DNA from 2 places in the Pseudomonas sp. HLT2-19-2 genome. Region 2 is predicted to be linked to the other one. Evidence: predicted binding sites of a transcription regulator. Region 2 holds the regulator's gene; the other holds the start of a gene.
The links. Region 2 encodes sigma-54, which starts transcription at its own class of promoters, with help from an activator protein. Its sites were predicted from a motif close to ANTGGCATNNANNTTGCTNT; they were not measured.

Region 1 (3,617 bases), 2.9 Mb from region 2:
CACCCGGTTCGCCAGACGCGACCACAGGCACAGGCGGTAAGCGATTTCCATGGTTGCCATGCCGCGCACGGCAGAGGTGTGCTCACGCGCTTCTTCAAGGCCAAGCCCGACGGCTTCCTCGATGAGCAGGCCTTCAAGGCCTTTTGGGCAAGTGAGGAAGATTTCGAATTGATCGGACATTGGAATTTCAGAGCCTTTGGCTAAGTGAACCGACAACGCATTGCCGGCCCGGTTTTCAATCAGGCGCTTTTCTAAAAGAGCGCCCGCGTGGCACGAAGGTGTGCCGTTCCACCCTTGCTGCTCGGGTTAAAAGAGCTTAGATGCAAAGGCAGATAAAAAAGGTGATGCAACAAAATGTCATAAGTCGACCCTTCGTCGAATAGTCCCCCCGCACAACAGGAGGCATTCTCACTTAGGGGTTCAATTCATCATGCAGCGCAGGGCCGATCATACCGGGGTTTTGCCAATAAACACGGGACAACATCGTGTTACTTATGGCCATACCACCTTAATAGTTACGTCCTTATGACAAAACGATCATTCCCTCGATGTGACGCATTGGTTAGAACTCCACACAGGTTGACACCGCAATGACGTCAACACCTTGGCTCGTGACGCCGGCAGCGAGCCCCAACGGCAGGAGTTTTTCTGCCAGACCTCGATTGAGGTCGACGCGATAAATACAGTCAACAAGTGAGGGCAACACCCTATGAGAAGACTTAAGCGTGATCCGTTGGAAAAAGCATTTTTGCGCGGATATCAATATGGCGTTGGTGGCAAATCCCGCGAGCTTTGCCCATTTACTCTACCGTCGGTACGCCAAGCCTGGATTAACGGCTGGCGAGAAGGACGCGGCGACAATTGGGACGGTATGACCGGCACTGCGGGAATCCATAGACTCAACGAACTTCACGCCGTCGGCTAACACAGGGCACACACTCCGACACGACAATCTGATTACGTAACGACTTACCACGCACGCCCCATCCGGGCGGCGGGCTCCGGCCCAGGGGCTCCTTCGAGGAGCCCTTTTTTATGCCTGTCGTTTAACGCATAGCCGTGATCGCATCCACCGATTCACGAATCAACGCCGGGCCTTTATAGATGAAACCGGAATAGAGCTGCACCAGGCTCGCCCCCGCAGCGATTTTTTCAGCCGCGTGCTTGCCTTCGGTGATGCCGCCCACGGCGATGATCGGCAAGCGACCGGCCAACTCTGCCGCCAGCACTTTCACCGTGTGGGTGCTCTTGTCGCGAACCGGTGCGCCGGACAGACCGCCCGCCTCGTCGCCGTGCTCCATGCCTTCAACGCCGACGCGGCTCAGGGTGGTGTTGGTGGCGATCACCGCATCCATCCCGGTTTCGATCAGCGCTTGCGCGACCTGAGCGGTTTCTTCGTCGGTCATGTCCGGCGCAATCTTGATCGCCAGTGGGACATGTTTGCCGTGGCGCAGCGCCAGTTCTGCACGGCGCGTAGCCAAGTCAGCCAACAATTGCTTCAGCGAATCGCCGAACTGCAGGCTACGCAGGCCCGGGGTATTCGGCGAGCTGACGTTGACCGTCACGTAGCTGGCGTGGGCGTAGACCTTGTCCAGACAGATCAGGTAGTCGTCGACCGCCCGCTCAACCGGGGTATCGAAGTTTTTGCCGATATTGATCCCCAGCACGCCCTTGTACTTGGCCGCCGCCACTCGGGCCAGCAGGTGATCGACGCCGAGGTTGTTGAACCCCATGCGGTTGATGATCGCCTCGGCTTCCGGCAGACGGAAAATCCGTGGTTTAGGGTTGCCCGGTTGCGGACGTGGCGTAATGGTGCCGATTTCGACAAAACCAAAACCCAGTTGGGCAAACCCGTCGATGGCCGCGCCGTTCTTGTCCAGACCGGCCGCCAGACCTACCGGGTTCGGGAAGTCCAGGCCCATGACGGTCACCGGCATTTTCGCCGGTGCCTTGCACAGCAAGCCGTTGAGGCCCAAACGCCCGCCCGCGCCGATCAGGTCCAGGGACAGATCGTGGGAGGTTTCCGGGGAAAGTTTGAACAACAGCTGACGGGCCAGGGTGTACATGGGCGGCTTTGACTCTGGGCTACGAAAAGTGGCGGCGATTATAGCCGGGCATCGAGGTTGCAGGCGAGGCGCGCGACAAAATCAGTGAGCGATGGCATATGCCTTGCACCGTCACTGACATCAGCACTCATGCCAACGGCGGGATGAGTCGAAAGACAAAGGTGTCGTCACTTGGCCTTGCTCTGGCAAGCAGCCCGGTACGGCGCTTTTTTATGGAAGGTGTTTACTGATGATTGAAGTTCCAGCCACCCCTCTGGCCTGGGTCAACGGCAGCGATGCCCCGGAAAAGACCGAAATCAACCTCGGCTTCATGGCCCTCAGCGACTGCGCCTCCGTGGTGGTCGCCGCCACGCAGGGCTTCGCGCAACCTTATGGCCTGACCCTGAACCTCAAGCGCCAGCCGTCCTGGGCCAACCTGCGGGACAAACTGGTCAGTGGCGAACTTGACGCCGCCCACAGCCTGTACGGTTTGATCTACGCCGTGCATTTGGGCATCGGCGGTGTCGCGTCGACCGACATGGCGGTGCTCATGGGCCTGAATCAGAATGGCCAGAGCATCAATCTCTCCCATGGCTTACAGGCCTTGGGCGTGACCAGTCCTGAAGCACTCGACCGGCACGTGCACCAAAGTCGCCCAAAACTCACTTTCGCCCAGACATTTCCTACGGGCACTCACGCCATGTGGCTGTATTACTGGCTCGCGAGTCAGGGCATCCATCCGCTGCAGGACGTCAACAGCGTGGTGGTGCCGCCGCCGCAAATGGTCGCGCACCTGCAAGCCGGACGCATCGATGGTTTCTGCGTCGGTGAGCCATGGTCCGCCAGCGCGGTGCAGCAGAACCTGGGGTTCACCCTGGCCACCACCCAGACCATCTGGCCCGATCATCCGGAAAAAGTCCTCGGTTGCACCCGCGCTTTTGTCGAGCAATACCCCAACACCGCCCGGGCGCTGGTGATGGCGATCCTCGAAGCCAGCCGCTTCATCGAACAAAGCACGGAAAATCGCTGCAGCACCGCAAAGCTGTTGAGTGCGCCCGAATACCTCGACGCGCCACTCGACTGCATCGCGCCGAGGCTGCTCGGTGACTACGCCGATGGCCTCGGTAATCGTTGGCAGGATCCGCATTCCCTGCGGTTCCATGCGGACGGCGAGGTCAACCTGCCTTACTTGTCCGACGGCATGTGGTTCATGACCCAGTTCCGCCGCTGGGGTTTGTTGCGCGATGACCCGGACTATCTGGGCGTGGCCCGCCAGGTCCAGCAACTAGACTTGTATCGAGAGGCCGCCACGACGGTGGGTGTAGCCGCCCCGGGTCAGGAAATGCGCAGCAGCCAGTTGATCGACGGCAAGGTCTGGGACGGCTCGGACCCCGCCGGCTATGCCCGCAGCTTCAAGCTGCACGCCATGAGCGACAGCTCGCCCCTTCTCGCCAGCCGCTGACAGGAGATTGCGAATATGTTGCGTATCCTGCTGATCAACGACACCGCGAAGAAAGTCGGTCGCCTGAAGGCGGCGCTGACCGAAGCCGGGTTCGAGGTAATCGACGAGTC
Region 2 (3,617 bases):
TATCGCGTAGCTGATACAGGTTCAGGTTGGTGGTGTTTACTTTGAGATCGGCGAGGTCGGCAATCGGCCCGAGCAAGGCGGTCTCATCGTTGATGGCTTCGGCCAGCGAGCGATCGGCATTGCTCAGCGGGTGACGCCGACGGGTTTCCGAGAAGCGTTTGAGCAAGGTTTCTTCATCGGCGTCCAGATAAAGCACATCACACTGGATATGCCGGCTGCGCACTTCTTCCAGCAGCTCGGGAAACCGCGATAAGTGACTTGGCAAGTTGCGCGCATCGATGGACACGGCAACCAGCGGTTGTGCCAGCTCGGTGTGAATCAACGCGCGTTCGGCCAGCTCCGGCAACAGCCCGGCAGGAAGGTTGTCGATGCAGTAGTAGCCGTTATCCTCGAGTACATCGAGGGCGGTACTTTTACCTGAGCCGGAGCGGCCACTGACGATGATCAAACGCATGATTAGTGACCGTTTTGCTCGTCCAGGACAACCTGATACAAGGCTTCATTGCTCGGAGCGCTGCGCAGTTTTTCGCGCACTTCCTTGCGATCGAGCATGCTGGCGATCTGGCGCAGTAGCTCCAGGTGCGCATCGGTGGCAGCTTGCGGGACCAGCAGAACGAACAGCAGGTCAACCGGAGCACCGTCGATGGCGTCGAAATCGATGGGGGCGTCGAGGTGCATCAAGGCGCTGATGGGCGAGTTGCAGCCCTTCAGGCGACAGTGGGGGATGGCGATGCCGTTGCCAAAACCGGTCGAACCGAGTTTTTCACGGGCAATCAGAGCCTCGAAGACATCTTGCATCTCCAGATCCGGCACTTCGCGGTGGATAAGGTTGGCAATTTGCTCGAGGGCTTTCTTTTTGCTGCCGCCCGGCACGTTCACGAGGGAACGGCCGGGGGTCAGGATGCTTTCAAGTCGGATCATGGGTTGGGAGTGTTAACGACCGGTCGCGCCCTGGAGGAGGCTTTGGGTCTTTTCCTTATGCTTTTTAAGTTGTTTATCCAGCTTGTCGGTCAGTGCGTCGATCGCCGCGTACATATCGGTATGCTCCGCGTTTGCGACCACTTCATTGCCGGGAATATGCAGCGTGGCTTCGATTTTCTGCTTGAGCTTTTCGACCGTCATCGTGACTTGCACGTTGGTGATCTTGTCGAAATGCCTCTCTAATCGTTCGAGTTTTTCGCCGATGTAGGTGCGAAGAGGTTCGGTCACTTCCAGTTGGTGTCCACTGATGTTGACTTGCATACAGCTCTCCTTCGTTGCCAGTGCATAAAGCGGCAGGCAGAAATGCCTGCCACTGGAACGCTGTGGCGTGGCTCTACATCAACCGCTTGCGTTCGCTCGAAGGCGCGATCCCGAGGGATTCGCGGTACTTGGCGACGGTGCGGCGAGCCACCTGAATGCCTTGTGCCTCCAGTAAACCAGCGATCTTGCTGTCACTCAACGGCTTTTTCTGATTTTCCGCAGCAACCAGTTTTTTGATGATCGCGCGGATCGCCGTAGACGAGCATTCACCGCCCTCTGAGGTGCTGACGTGGCTCGAGAAAAAGTATTTCAGTTCATATATGCCCCGTGGGGTATGCATGAACTTTTGCGTGGTCACCCGTGAAATCGTCGACTCATGCATGCCCACCGCTTCGGCGATGTCATGCAGGACCAGCGGTTTCATGGCTTCGTCGCCGTATTCAAGAAAGCCGCGCTGATGCTCGACGATCTGAGTGGCTACTTTCATCAGGGTTTCGTTGCGGCTTTGCAGGCTCTTGATGAACCAGCGGGCCTCTTGCAACTGATTGCGCATGAAGGTGTTGTCGGCGCTGGTGTCGGCGCGACGCACGAAACCGGCGTATTGAGCATTGACCCGCAGGCGCGGCACGGATTCCTGGTTCAGCTCCACCAGCCAGCGCTCGTTGTCCTTGCGTACGATCACGTCGGGAACGACGTATTCGGCTTCGCTGGACTCGATTTGCGAGCCTGGGCGCGGGTTGAGGCTCTGGACCAGTTCAATCACTTGGCGCAGCTCATCTTCCTTGAGCTTCATGCGACGCATCAGCTGGCTGTAGTCGCGGCTGCCGAGCAGGTCGATGTAATCGGTGACCAGGCGTTTGGCCTCGACCAGCCAAGGGGTCTTGGCGGACAACTGACGTAATTGCAGCAGCAGGCATTCGCCCAGGTTACGGGCGCCGATGCCAGCGGGTTCGAATTGCTGGATGCGGTGCAGGACGGCTTCGATTTCGTCCAGTTCGATGTTCATTTCTGGATCGAAGGCTTCGAGAATCTCCTCGAGGGTTTCGTCCAGGTAGCCCTGATTGTTGATGCAGTCGATCAGGGTCACGGCAATCAGGCGATCAGTGTCGGACATCGGTGCCAGGTTCAGTTGCCACAGCAAGTGGCTTTGCAGGCTTTCGCCGGCCGATGTACGGGTGGTGAAATCCCACTCGTCGTCGTCGTTGCTCGGCAGGCTGCTGGCGCTGGTCTGGTAGACGTCTTCCCACGCGGTGTCGACGGGCAGTTCGTTGGGAATGCGCTCGTTCCAGTCACCTTCCTCGAGGTTGTCCACCGTCGGGGCGGTTTCCTGGTAGGAGGGTTCCGAAACATCGGCGTTGGGAGGCTGTTCGGCTTTGTCGGCCAAGGGGTCGGCGTTATCGAAGTCGTCGCCTTCTTCCTGGCGTTCGAGCATCGGATTGGACTCCAGGGCCTCCTGGATTTCCTGTTGCAGGTCCAGGGTCGACAATTGGAGCAGGCGGATGGCCTGTTGCAGCTGCGGTGTCATCGTCAGCTGCTGGCCCATTCTCAAGACTAGCGATGGTTTCATGGCAGGGGCTTAACACCTTATTCGCCGGCGCACATGCGCCATCCACTACAGGGCGCCGAAGCGCCAAACATAAGCAAATTATATGCCTGAAACTGCAACGTTTGCCTAGAGCGCTGTAACAATAAAAAACTATTCATTTTTATCGAGACAAGCGCTCGGTCGACTAGCCAGGCACCTCAGTGCTTACAGGCGGAACTCATGGCCCAGATACACTTCCTTGACCAGGTCGTTGGCCAGGATGGTGGCAGAGTCACCTTCGGCAATCAGCTGTCCATCGTTGACGATGTAAGCGGTTTCGCAGATATCCAGGGTTTCACGGACGTTGTGGTCAGTGATCAATACGCCAATGCCCTTGGCCTTGAGGTGATAGATGATCTGCTTGATGTCGCCCACCGAAATCGGGTCCACGCCGGCGAACGGTTCGTCGAGGAGGATGAATTTCGGGTTGGTGGCCAGTGCCCTGGCGATTTCCACGCGGCGGCGTTCACCGCCGGACAGACTCATACCGAGGTTGTCGCGGATGTGGCTGATGTGGAATTCCTGCAGCAGGCTTTCCAGCTCTTTGCGACGACCGGTCTTGTCGAGCTCCTTGCGGGTCTCGAGGATTGCCATGATGTTGTCGGCTACCGAGAGTTTGCGGAAGATCGATGCTTCTTGCGGAAGATAGCCGATACCGGCCTTCGCACGACCGTGCATAGGCTGGTGGCTAACATCCAGATCGTCAATCAGTACGCGGCCCTGATCGGCCTGTACCAAGCCAACAATCATGTAGAAACAGGTGGTCTTGCCGGCGCCGTTGGGACCCAGC

Region 1: a site for sigma-54 is predicted at 2,157-2,176, ahead of ACYZTU_RS19710 (CmpA/NrtA family ABC transporter substrate-binding protein). Genes of this name have one in related genera too.

What each region holds. Positions count from the first base shown of each region.
Region 1 covers NZ_CM142712.1:4,241,230-4,244,846, forward strand. Annotated here, with positions in the region: gene rlmKL (bifunctional 23S rRNA (guanine(2069)-N(7))-methyltransferase RlmK/23S rRNA (guanine(2445)-N(2))-methyltransferase RlmL) at 1-180, opposite strand, end outside; gene rmf (ribosome modulation factor) at 710-925, shown strand; gene ACYZTU_RS19705 (quinone-dependent dihydroorotate dehydrogenase) at 1,047-2,066, opposite strand; gene ACYZTU_RS19710 (CmpA/NrtA family ABC transporter substrate-binding protein) at 2,296-3,507, shown strand; gene ACYZTU_RS19715 (ANTAR domain-containing response regulator) at 3,523-3,617, shown strand, end outside.
Region 2 covers NZ_CM142712.1:1,186,215-1,189,831, forward strand. Annotated here, with positions in the region: gene rapZ (RNase adapter RapZ) at 1-454, opposite strand, end outside; gene ptsN (PTS IIA-like nitrogen regulatory protein PtsN) at 457-921, opposite strand; gene hpf (ribosome hibernation-promoting factor, HPF/YfiA family) at 934-1,242, opposite strand; gene ACYZTU_RS05455 (RNA polymerase factor sigma-54) at 1,316-2,809, opposite strand; gene lptB (LPS export ABC transporter ATP-binding protein) at 2,993-3,617, opposite strand, start outside.